One region of the Actimicrobium antarcticum genome, then DNA from elsewhere that is predicted to be linked to it. Evidence: riboswitches for the same ligand, from Rfam matches in the RefSeq annotation. Region 1 holds a riboswitch; the other holds the start of a gene.
The links. Region 1 has a riboswitch for cyclic di-GMP ahead of ABD720_RS02175 (pre-peptidase C-terminal domain-containing protein). Riboswitches for the same ligand answer to the same signal wherever they lie in the genome.
Positions count from the first base shown of each region.

Region 1 (3,420 bases):
GCCACGGCCGCTACGACAGGCAATCGATGGAATGCCCATCCGATGCTGCTGGCGCAATCGATGCTGGTCAGCGCCGGCACTGCCGATTCGGTCAGCCCGCAGGAGATGCCGCTTGCCCCCGCAGCACCGTCAACTCTCAGCCAGGAAACGATGGCATCCATGGAAATGCCGGCGGACTTTGTGCCCGCCAGCGCTACCGGTGTCACCGGCAATGCCCCATTCGCCCGGATCGCACTGAATGGCTTTTCATCCGGCAGCGCGGCGATCGCCCAACTGGGTGGTCATCTCGACGCGGTGGCGCAGTGGTACGGCATGAGCAATACCGAATTCCGCCAGATGCTGCTTACGGACAGCAGCGTACACATCGATCGCAAGGGCCGTGTACTGCATATCGATCAAGAACTCGCAGTTGGCCTGAAGAACGGATCTGTGATGGCCACCACGACTGTCTCGACATCGGTGGCGGCAGCTGGCGGCGCCAGCCCGTTTCCGCTATCGGAAACTTTCCTGCTGCACAGCAAGCCGGGTTCGACCCGTGTGCTATACCTCGACTTCACAGGCCAAGGTAGCTATCCGGCATTTGACATGGATGGCGTACCGTCGACCTTCAGTACCGCCGAACGTCTGGTGATCCAGCGCGTGATGTTGCGCGTAGCGGAAGATTATTCAGCCTTCGATGTCGACGTCACGACCGAGCCGCCCGTGAACGTCAGTGGCAAAATCGGCGCGACGATATTAATCACACCGCGCTCGATCAATGCAGGTGGCTACACGTACATGAATTCGTTCAGGACGTTCACGCCCGGTAACGCTTCATCCTTTTGCTACCCGAATAATCTGGCCTATGTCGAAAAATACATTGCCGAATGTGTTTCGCACGAGCTCGGTCATACGCTGGGCCTGACCCATCAGGGTGTGTCGCCGTCAACGTCTTACTACAGCGGTCAGGGCTCCGGCGATACGGGTTGGGCCCCGATCATGGGCGTAGGCTATTACAAGAACCTGACGCAATGGTCGAAAGGCGAGTACCTGAACGCCAACAACCAGCAGGACCCGTATGCGACGATGGCCAAATTGGGGTTGCTGCCACGTGCCGATGACCATGGCGACACGATTGCCAAGGCCGACGCATTGATATCGAGAAGTGCCAATGGCCTGAACAATCTGAGCGGTTTTGGTCGCATCGAAACGCCAGGCAGCGTCGATATGTTCAAGTTCGCAGCAGGCGCCGGACCCGTCAGCCTGACCGTGGCCGGCTCGATGCTTGGCAGCGATCTGGACGTTGCCGTCCAACTGCTGGATGGCAATGGCAGGGTACTGGCTGCCAGTACCAGCGCCACCACCACGCTGACCAAGACGCTCAGTCTGAACTTGCCAGCCAAAAGTACTTATTACTTGAAAGTAACTGGTGCCGGCCGCGGTGATCCAAAGGCTACCGGGTACAGCAACTACGGCAATCTTGGTGAGTACAAGATCACAGGGAGCGCTGCACTGGCGAACTGAGCATTGATGCCAGCCAGGTATACGGCCGTCGCGAACGATTGAAGGCCGACGTTCACATAGTGATGCCAGACACGGCACGCGAACTTGGCGTCACTTCCAAGGAGAGCGACAAAGCCGGCAAGCGCTTCCGACAAGGATGTGCTTGCCGGCTTTTTTGTGGCCGGGCGATTCGCCTGAACGGAGGATGGTCACACCGTCACTCGCCAAATGGAGGAGAGACCGCGTGGTTTATCCGCGATTTTTGCAACGTACCTCATCAGCAACCGTCACCATCAAATGAATTAACCATAAATAAAATCAAAATAATCGAATAAAACAGAATTTCTGTATGTTTTTTTCCAAAATTAATACCATTAAAAAATGTTTCACTCAGTTCACATTTTTTAGTTGACGCAAGGAAACATTAAGAAGAGTATCTGCACATGGGCAAACTTATCGAAAGATAAGGACGCAAAGCCTCCGGCCTAATATCTGAAAAGATCATGGTAGCGGGGTTGCCGAGAAGAGGGATCCCTGTTCCATGACAGGACGATGATCTTCCCGACCGCGCCAGCCCCTTGTTCGTACTTTCTATCCATAACAGGGGAATTCAATGAATCAGCCAGCTTCGCGGAAACCAGTTGTCCGCACACTCATCGCCGCCATCACCGTCGCCTTCACCGGACTCGGTATCTATACTGTCACCACGCCGAACGACCAGGTCATTGCGCCTGTCGGCACTACCAGCGCAGCCACAACGAACGCCGCATCGACCGCCGCATCCAATCCATGGAATGCCAATCCGATGCTGCTGGCCCAGTCGACTCTGGTCAACGCCAACGCCACTGAAATTGCAACTGCCACCGTGGATACCGCAGAAGTCCACGACCATGCTGCAGCCGCACCGTCCACCCTAAGCCAGGACACGATGGCAAAAATGGAAATGCCGGCTGACTATGTGCCCGCCAGCGCCAACGGCGCCACCGACAATGCCCCGTTTGCCCGGATTGCCCTGAACGGCTTTTCATCTGGTAGCGACGCGATCGCTGCGCTGGGTGGCCATCTCGACGCAGTCGCACAGTGGTATGGCATGAGCAACACCGAATTCCGCCAAATGCTGCTGACCGACAATAGCGTGCACCTCGACCGCAAGGGCCGTGTGCTGCATATCGATGAAGAACTGGTCAAAGGTCAGGCCAATGGCACCACGATGGCAACCACGACGGTGAACGCATCGATCGCAACCACCACTGGCACCAGCCCGTTCCCGTTGTCGGAAACCTTCCTGCTGCACAGCAAGCCGGGTTCGAGCCGTGTGCTGTACCTCAATTTCCTGGGCAAAGGGACCGATCCGGCCTTTGATACCGATAAAGTGCCAAGCACGTTCAGCACCTCCGAACGGCTCGTGATCCAGCGCGTGATGTTGCGTGTAGCAGAAGATTATGCTGCCTTCGATGTCGATGTGACGACCGAACCACCGGTGGCCGCTGCCGGCAAGCTCGGCGCGACAATGCTGATCACGCCGCGCGTCATTTCGGCTGGCGGTTATGCCTACCTGAATTCGTTCACGACGTTTGTGGCTGGTAGCGTAACGTCGTACTGCTTCCCGAACAATCTGGCGAACACCGAAAAATACATCGGCGAGTGTATCGCCCATGAACTCGGCCACACATTGGGACTGACCCATCAGGGCGTGCTGCCATCGACCGGGTATTACGCGGGCCAGGGTGCGGGCGATACCGGCTGGGCCCCGATCATGGGCGTGGGCTACTACAAGAACCTGACGCAATGGTCGAAAGGCGAGTACCGCAACGCCAACAACAAGCAGGATACCTACGCCACGATGGCAAAACTTGGCCTGAAACCACGTGCCGACGACCATGGCAACACGATCGCCCTCGCTGATGCCCTGATCGCCACCAGCGCCAATGGCCTCAG
Region 1 covers NZ_BAAAZE010000003.1:46,167-49,586, forward strand. The annotation lists gene ABD720_RS02170 (zinc metalloprotease) at 1-1,503, shown strand, start outside; cyclic di-GMP riboswitch class I at 1,919-2,005, shown strand; gene ABD720_RS02175 (pre-peptidase C-terminal domain-containing protein) at 2,096-3,420, shown strand, end outside.

Region 2 (3,420 bases), on a different contig from region 1:
GCGGCCAGGTCTCGCGCAAGGAAATGGCCCAGGCCCTCAACATGGTGCTGTTCCACGATCTGTTGTTGCGGGTGCCGACCGGTCGCCGCTACACCGAAGAAGTCGCAGCGCGAGGCGGCAAGGTGTTCCACGACCACGGCGCCTTGCGCACGGTGCTGTGGCAGGACAACGGTGCGCTGCCGCCGGGCGAGACTGCGTTCACGCGGATACTGGAGCCGCTCGGGTACCGCCTCAATGGCGTCTTTCCGCTGGATCGCATTGGCATGACGGGGCGCTCGTATGCGCAGCAGGACAGTCCGGAACAGATTGCGCAGTTCTTCGTCAGCGAACTGCATCCGGAGAAATTTTCGGCAGCTTTCCAGGCTGCCGTGACGCGCGTGGTAGCGAGTTCGCAGGAACCGCTGTCGCCGAAAGCGCAGGCGCTGTTGCAGGACATCGGCCGTAATGACCGCTTGTCGGTGACCGATGCGATCACCTTACTGACGGCGTTGCGTGGCTGTTTTGCACGTCAGCACGCCACGCCGAGTCTGGCCGACTACGAGATCCTGCGGGCTGAATCGGCTGAAATGGCGTGGATCACGACCGAGGGCAACATGTTCAATCATGTGACCGACCGTGTGGCGGATGTGGCGCAGGTAGCGCTGGCGCAACAGGGATTGCGGCGTCCGATGAAGCAGAGCGTGGAAGTGTCGGCCAATGGCCGGGTCCGCCAGACCGCGTTTCTGGCCGATAGCGTGACGCGGCAGTTCATTGCTGCCGACGGCACGTTGGTCGAGCGCGACGTGCCGGGCAGCTTTTATGAATTCATCAGCCGCGACCTGATTCACGATGCGGCGGGTACGCGGCTAGACCTGAGTTTTGATACCGGAAACGCGCAGGGTATTTTCAGAATGACTGCCGCCGGGTCCTGAACGCTATTGCAGCGAGACTGCCTGTGACACGTCTGCGCCCCATCTGGCCGGCAACTTGAAGTACGGGTCGGGCATGCCCAGCGAGGTCACGAACAATCCGGCGATGCCACGGGTGCTGTTGAGTTTCATGACCACGGCCATTTGCGTCCTCGGGCTGGTGTGGACGATGCTGGCAAAACGGCTGGCCGGATGGCGCGCCATCCAGGCTGGTGCGACATACCGCTTGAAATTTTGCAGGCTGTCTTCGAACACCACGAATTTATCGGCCAGCGGCAACGTGGCGTATTGTTCCGGCACATTGGTGCCCGGATTGCCGGTCACCGTGTAGGTCGGCGACAGCGCTTTGACGTAGTTGTACAGCGATTGGTAGTACTGCAAATGGGCCCGGCTACTATCGTTGGTCATCTCATCAATGAAAAAGCCATCGACCTTGTAAAACGCCAGATAGGTATTGATGTCCTTCGTGACGTCCGACAGGCGGCGATTGCCGTACGACGTCGAGACATAGGCAATCACTTTGCCGCCAGCGACATGCAGCCGTTCAATCGCCGTGACATAGTTCGGATCGAGCCGGGTGCCGGGACCGCTGTTCGGATTCATGATCGCGGTCGTTGGCATTTGTTTGGCCAGCAGGTTCAGGCTGTGCCACGCCGTGCTATTCGGGCTGGGATAGAAATACGCCGGCACCAGTGCCTCGCGATAGATTGCCGCCTGGGTGCCGGTGGCAAACAACATCAGGCAGAGCGCCGAATAGACAGCGCGGACAATGCGATGCAGTGGTGTGAAGGAGCGGGAAACGGAGGTCATGACTTTGCCTTTTTTCGAGCCGTCCCATGGACGCGCTGAAGGTTGGCCTGGCAGCGGGATGCTGTCAGGTAGCTGGCTGACTTCCGGAGAAGCCCCTGTAGCTTTGCGTCGCTGGATTACTCCAGGTTTGCCGGTGTTACTTGATCGCTGTGTTGTGTGACGACGGTACTATCTGATCAGATCACTAAACATTGCATCCATGAAATATATCATAAATTTCTTTTGAGAAATTATTCTCTTTGTTTGATTTTATGTTTGATCATCATTAGCTGATTCCCTTCGGTCATTTTCGCCAGACATTGATGTCTGAAGTGCATCTCCGGATGCATACTTCCCTCTTTTTGAAAAAATCCAACCACCATGCTCTTCCCACATCGCCTGCGCGGAATTCTGGCTCTGCTGATCGTCACCCTGGTATGGGGCACCACATTCCCCGCCATGAAAGACCTGACGCAGCATTTTTCTGCGGTCTGGATCATCCTGATCCGTTTTGCGATGGCCGGCCTGTTGCTCTCGCCTTTCCTGCTGCGCGCCAGCCTGCGCGATTGCGCGCTGGGCGCGTTGCTCGGCGCGACCTTGTTCCTGTGCTACATGTTGCAGCTCGAAGGACTGGCGCTGACCAGTTCCAACCGCAACGCCTTCGTGACCGGCTTGAATGTCCTGGTGGTGCCGATGCTGGGACTGCTGGCCGGCAAAGCGCCCGAGCGGCGCATCGTCATCGCCATCGCGCTGGCGATTCTCGGGTTGTTTGCCTTGTGCTGGGATGGCGGCGCATGGAGCGCGGGCGATACGCTGGCGCTGATCGGCGCATTTTTTTTCGGGGTCTACGTCAAGCTGCTCGAAGTGCTGACCCGCCGGGCCAGCAGCCTGATGGTGCTCACGACGGTACAGATCATGGTGGTCGCATTATGTTCGCTGCTCTGGTTGTCGGTGTGGGAACTGCCACGCAATCCGGTCGCCTGGCCCGTCATGGAGGCGGCCATGCGCGACAACGCCGTCAATTTTATCTATCTCGGGGTACTCGCCACGGCGGCAATCATTTCATTGCAAACCTGGGGACAACGCCACAGCAGCGCCAACGAAGCGGCGGTCATTTACGCTTTCGAGCCCGCCTGTGCTGCGATCGCCGCGTATTTCTGGCTGGGTGAAACCATGACCTGGCGTGGTCTGGCGGGGGCGGCGTTGCTGATTGCCGGAATGATCGTCAGCCAGTGGATGCCTGCGCGTCCACGTGGGGTGGTAACGGCCTGATCTACTATGCGTTGTCCGCATATCAGATATGGCGAAAGAAAATTGGCGGTGATTCATCGCAACCCCTATAGTTTGTTCGTCTCCTCTATGTCTACCCAAATTGATGTAGATTCAGCCCGCTTTCTTAGCGGGCTTTTTTTTGGCTGTTGCAGTCGCTGGCCGCTGGGTGGCAGGGTTCAAGCAAGGTGGTCGCGTCGTTATCCTGATCGTTGCTGTCATTCGCAAAGCATATAACTGATATTGCAAATGGAAATTAGCATTGCCCCGCCTCAACCCTTATAGTTTGCCTGTCTCCTCTATGTCTACCCAAATTGATATAGATTTTGCCCGCTCTCGTAGCGGGCATTTTTTTGCCTGTTGATATTGTTCTCCTGACGCCAGCACGCTCGCCCGAAATTGCAGCGCAACTCAATGCCGTGGCACCACATCCAGATAGCGCCATGTCGTCAGC
Region 2 covers NZ_BAAAZE010000013.1:5,769-9,188, forward strand. The annotation lists gene ABD720_RS15430 (DUF1338 domain-containing protein) at 1-911, shown strand, start outside; gene ABD720_RS15435 (spherulation-specific family 4 protein) at 915-1,718, opposite strand; cyclic di-GMP riboswitch class I at 1,783-1,860, opposite strand; gene ABD720_RS15440 (DMT family transporter) at 2,079-2,969, shown strand; gene ABD720_RS15445 (ABC transporter substrate-binding protein) at 3,378-3,420, opposite strand, start outside.
Region 2: it holds a riboswitch for cyclic di-GMP, as region 1 does, so the genes downstream of both, ABD720_RS15435 (spherulation-specific family 4 protein) here and ABD720_RS02175 (pre-peptidase C-terminal domain-containing protein) in region 1, are expected to answer to the same signal.